2 regions of the Streptomyces sp. NPDC001889 genome follow, and region 1 is predicted to be linked to the other one. Evidence: riboswitches for the same ligand, from Rfam matches in the RefSeq annotation. Region 1 holds a riboswitch; the other holds the start of a gene.
The links. A riboswitch is a leader RNA that binds a small molecule or an ion and turns the genes downstream of it on or off. The one in region 1 is predicted to bind S-adenosylmethionine.

Region 1 (2,391 bases):
GCCGACGCCCGGATGGCGCCCATCCTGGCGGGGGTGCTGGCCGAGCGCGGCTCGTCGGCGCTGGTGTTCCGGGGGGACGACGGGCTGGACGAGCTGACGACGACGGCGACGTCGCGGGTGTGGGTGGTACGGGACGGCTCGGTGCGGGAGGAGGCCTTCGACCCCCGGGACATCGGGATTCCCCTCGTCCCGATGGAGGCCCTGCGGGGCGCGGACGCCTCGTACAACGCGGAGGTCGCGCGGCGGGTCCTCGCCGGGGAGAAGGGGCCGGTGCGGGACGCGGTCCTGCTGAACTCGGCGGCGGCGCTGGTGGCCCTCACCCCGACCGACGCCGCTCTCACCGACCAGCTCGCCGCGGCCGTCACCCGCGCCGCCCAGGCCATCGACTCGGGCGCGGCGACGAGCGCCCTGACCCACTGGATCACCGCGACCAACGCGTAGCCCCTCCGGGGGAGGGCGGGCACCGCCGGCCCCCGCCGTCGTGGTGGTCTCCCGCCGCGGCGGGATGGGGGCCTCGCTCACCCGGTGGTGGGCTGTTGCCCCTTCTTTCCCCCGCGACGGCGCGATACCCCCACCGGGTTCTCCGGCGGTGCCGGGCCGCCGCCGGCTCGGCGGGGTCGGGTGCGGGGCCAGGCGTGGGCCGGTCCGGCGGGCGCGGCTGACTCCGGCCTCGGCGCAGAGGCATCGACATCCCGGGATACGGGACAGGGTTGCGCCGGGAACTGTGGGTGGCTTAACGTCTTCGCAGGTCATGAGCGACAGCGACTACGGCCCCGGCCCGCTGTCCGGCAACCCTCCGTCCGTGGCGGGGTGCCCCGGGTGAAGACCAGGCCGTGGGCAGCGAGGTCCGCGGCAAGCGCGGACCCCTGCACGCCCTGGGGTCCTGGTCCTCAAGGGAGCAGTCTCGTGAGCAAGCGAATGCGATAGGGCTGAACGCCCCTTCTTCAGCACACCCTCCACCCACGCGGACATCCCCGCGTGCGCCGAGGCACCCCCGTACGCCGAGCGCCCCCGAGGCGCGCCCACGCGTACCGCCAGAGAAGCCATTCCGCCTGTCCCGCCGGGAGATCTCGCCATGTCCGCACGCTCCAACACCGCCGCCGACACCACCCTCCGCGCCCCCCTCCCCGTCCTCGGCCGCGATGTCACCGTCCCGCTGGTCACCGGCGGCGAAGTCACCTACGCCGCCCTGGACTACGCCGCGAGCGCCCCCGCCCTCCAGCGCGTCTGGGACGATGTCGCCGCCTACGCCCCGTACTACGGCAGCGTCCACCGGGGCGCCGGCTATCTCTCCCAGCTCTCCACCGACCTCTTCGAGAACAGCCGCGCCACCGTCGCCGAGTTCCTCGGCTGCCGCGACGACGACCAGGTCGTCTTCACCCGCTCCACCACCGACTCGCTCAATCTGCTCGCCGCCGCGCTCCCCGCCGGCTGCGAGGTCTTCGTCTTCGAGACCGAGCACCACGCCTCGCTGCTGCCGTGGCGTGACGCCCGCGTCACCTACCTCAACGCCCCCCGCACCCCCGCCGAGGCCGTCACCACCCTGGAGCGCGCCCTCGCCGACCGCGACCCCCACGGCCCCGCGCTGGTCTGTGTGACCGGCGCGTCCAATGTGACCGGTGAGCTGTGGCCCGTACGGGAACTCACCGCCGCCGCCCACGCCCACGGCGCCCGGATCGTCCTCGACGCCGCCCAACTGGCCCCCCACCACCCCCTCTCGGTCCGTGAGCTGGACGTCGACTGGGTCGCCTTCTCGGGGCACAAGCTGTACGCGCCCTTCGGCTCCGGTGTCCTCGCCGGGCGCGCCGACTGGCTCCAGGGCGCCGAGCCCTACCTCGCGGGCGGCGGTGCCTCCCGGAAGGTGGCCCGCCGTGCCGACGGCGGGGTCGACGTCGAGTGGCACACCACCGCCGCCCGCCACGAGGCCGGCTCGCCGAACGTGATCGGCGTCTACTCCATCGCCTCCGCCTGCAAGGCCCTCACCGAGGCCGGTTTCGACACCCTCGTCGCCCGCGAACAGCAGCTGGTCTCCACCGTCCTCGCCGGTCTCGCCGAGGTCCCCGAGGTCAGAGTCCTCTCGCTGTTCGGGGACGACGCCCCGCGCGTCGGAGTGATCTCCTTCGTGGTGGAGGGCTGGAACAGCTCCCACTTCGCCGCGGCCCTCTCCGCCGAGTACGGCATCGGCGTCCGGGACGGCCTCTTCTGCGCCCACCCCCTGGTCCGCACCCTCCTCGGCAGCGACCCGCGGGACCCGGGCGAGTGCGGCGCGCCGGAGGGCGAGCCGGGGGAGCGCTCCCTGAACGCGATCCGGGTCAGCTTCGGCGCGGGCACCCCCGACGAGCACGTGGAGCGTTTCGTACGCGCCGTGCGGGAGCTGGTCTCCCAGGGCGC
Region 2 (2,391 bases), on a different contig from region 1:
GCGAGGGCGTCCAGGCCCACCGTGTGCAGGGCGTCGACGAGCAGGCCCAGCTCCACCCCGTACCCCACCGGGAAGGGCAGCCGCTCCAGCAGCCCGCGCCGGACCGCGTACTCCCCGCCCAGCGGCTGGACGAACCCGGCCAGCAGCGGCCAGTGCAGATTGAGCAGTGGCCGGGCCACCAGCTCGGTCACCCGGCCGCCCTGCCCCGGGGTGTCGTCGAGGGGGCGGTCGTACATCGCCTTGACGAAGTCGATGCCGGGGTCGGTCAGGAGCGGGCCCACGATCCCGGAGACGAAGTCGGCGGAGAAGTCCCGCAGGTCGGCGTCGACGAAGCAGACGATGTCACCGCGGGTGACCATCAGTGACCGCCAGAGCACCTCGCCCTTGCCGGCGACGGCGGGAATCCGGGGCAGGATCGCGTCCCGGTGCACCACCCGCGCACCCGCCGCGGCGGCCACATCGGCCGTGCGGTCGGTGGAGCCGGAGTCGATCACCACCAGCTCGTCGACGAGCGGGGCGGTCTCCATCAGCTCCCGGCGGATCACGGTGACGATGTCACCCACCGTGGCCTCCTCGTTGAGCGCGGGCAGCACCACGCTCACCGTGGCGGGCACGGCCCGCTTCGCGGCGAGCAGCCGGGGCAGCGGCCGGTCGGCCGCCGACCAGGAACGCCTGGTCAGCCAGCGCTCTGTCTCGTCGAGCACGTTCGCCCACTCCCCACAGCTGTGACGCATCTCGCGGTTCGGACGACTATCTCAACCGTCCACCCCTTCGGTTACAGTCTTGAACAACACGGATGCCCACCGCATGTCGGGGTCGGGTCCCGTGTTCACAATCGAATACCGCTCATCCAGAGGGGCAGAGGGATACGGCCCGTTGAAGCCCCGGCAACCCTCCAGCCGGTCTCAGTCGCTGTTCAGCGCGTGAGGCTCCCGGCTCGGGAAGGTGCCAAATCCGTCTCATGGCGAGCCTCGCCATGGGAAAGATGAGGAGAAAGGGCCTCCCTCCATGGCTGTTCAGACTGACCTCAGCACCCCCGTCACCCCCGTCGACCTGGGCCCCGCAGCGGCTCTCTCGTGTCGCGAGTGCGGTGAGCGCTTCGCTCTGGGCCCGATCTTCGCCTGTTCCTCCTGTTTCGGTCCGCTGGAAGTCGCCTACGACCTCCCGTCCGGTGACCCCGAGGCGCTGCGCGCCCGGATCGCCGCCGGTCCGGAGAACATCTGGCGGTACGCGCCCCTGCTGCCCGTCCCCGCCGGCGTGGCGGACAAGCCGAGCCTGAACCCGGGCTTCACCAAGCTGGTCAAGGCCGACAACCTCGCCCGCGAACTGGGCGTCACCGGCGGGCTGTTCATCAAGGACGACTCCGGCAACCCGACCCACTCCTTCAAGGACCGGGTCGTCGCCATCGCCGTCGAGGCGGCCCGCGCCTTCGGCTTCACCACCCTGTCCTGCTCCTCCACCGGCAACCTCGCCGGCGCGGTCGGCGCGGCGGCGGCCCGGGCGGGCCTGCGCTCCTGTGTCTTCATCCCGCACGACCTGGAGCAGGGCAAGGTCGTCATGGCCGCGGTCTACGGCGGCGAGCTGGTCGGCATCGAGGGCAACTACGACGATGTGAACCGTTTCTGCTCGGAGCTGATCGGCGATCCGCTCGGCGAGGGCTGGGGCTTCGTCAACGTCAATCTGCGCCCGTACTACGGCGAGGGCTCCAAGACGCTGGCGTACGAGATCTGCGAGCAGCTCGGCTGGCGGCTGCCCGACCAGATCGTGATCCCGATCGCCTCCGGCTCCCAGCTCACCAAGATCGACAAGGGTCTCCAGGAGCTGATCCGGCTGGGCCTGGTCGAGGACCGCCCCTACAAGATCTTCGGGGCCCAGGCGGAGGGCTGCTCGCCGGTGGCGGCGGCCTTCAAGGCCGGGCACGACGTGGTGCGCCCGGTGAAGCCGGACACCATCGCCAAGTCGCTGGCGATCGGCAACCCCGCCGACGGGCCCTACGTCCTGGACATCGCCCGCCGCACGGGCGGCGCCGTCGAGGACGTCACCGACGAGCAGATCGTGGACTCGATCAAGCTGCTGGCCCGCACGGAGGGCATCTTCGCCGAGACCGCCGGCGGGGTCACCGTGGGCGTGACCCGGAAGCTGATCGAGGCCGGCGTGCTCGACCCCGCGCTGACCACCGTCGTCCTCAACACCGGTGACGGCCTCAAGACCCTGGACGCGGTGGCCCCGACCACCGGGCCCACCGCGACGATCCGCCCGAGCCTGGACGCGTTCCGCGACGCCGGCCTGGCCCACTGACCCGGCCCCGGCCCACGACCCCCTGGGAGAGCTGAAGATGAGCGTCAACGTCCGTATCCCGACCATTCTGCGCACCTACACCGGAGGCCGGGC

Region 2: another riboswitch for S-adenosylmethionine. It lies ahead of thrC (threonine synthase); the one in region 1 lies ahead of ACWCRA_RS18320 (aminotransferase class V-fold PLP-dependent enzyme).

The regions. Positions count from the first base shown of each region.
Region 1 is NZ_JBSFER010000014.1:220,843-223,233, forward strand. Features, by position in the region: gene trpD (anthranilate phosphoribosyltransferase) at 1-441, shown strand, start outside; SAM riboswitch class IV at 748-865, shown strand; gene ACWCRA_RS18320 (aminotransferase class V-fold PLP-dependent enzyme) at 1,076-2,391, shown strand, end outside.
Region 2 is NZ_JBSFER010000020.1:169,678-172,068, forward strand. Features, by position in the region: gene ACWCRA_RS23940 (glucosyl-3-phosphoglycerate synthase) at 1-704, opposite strand, end outside; SAM riboswitch class I at 844-992, shown strand; gene thrC (threonine synthase) at 1,009-2,298, shown strand; gene ACWCRA_RS23950 (MoaD/ThiS family protein) at 2,336-2,391, shown strand, end outside.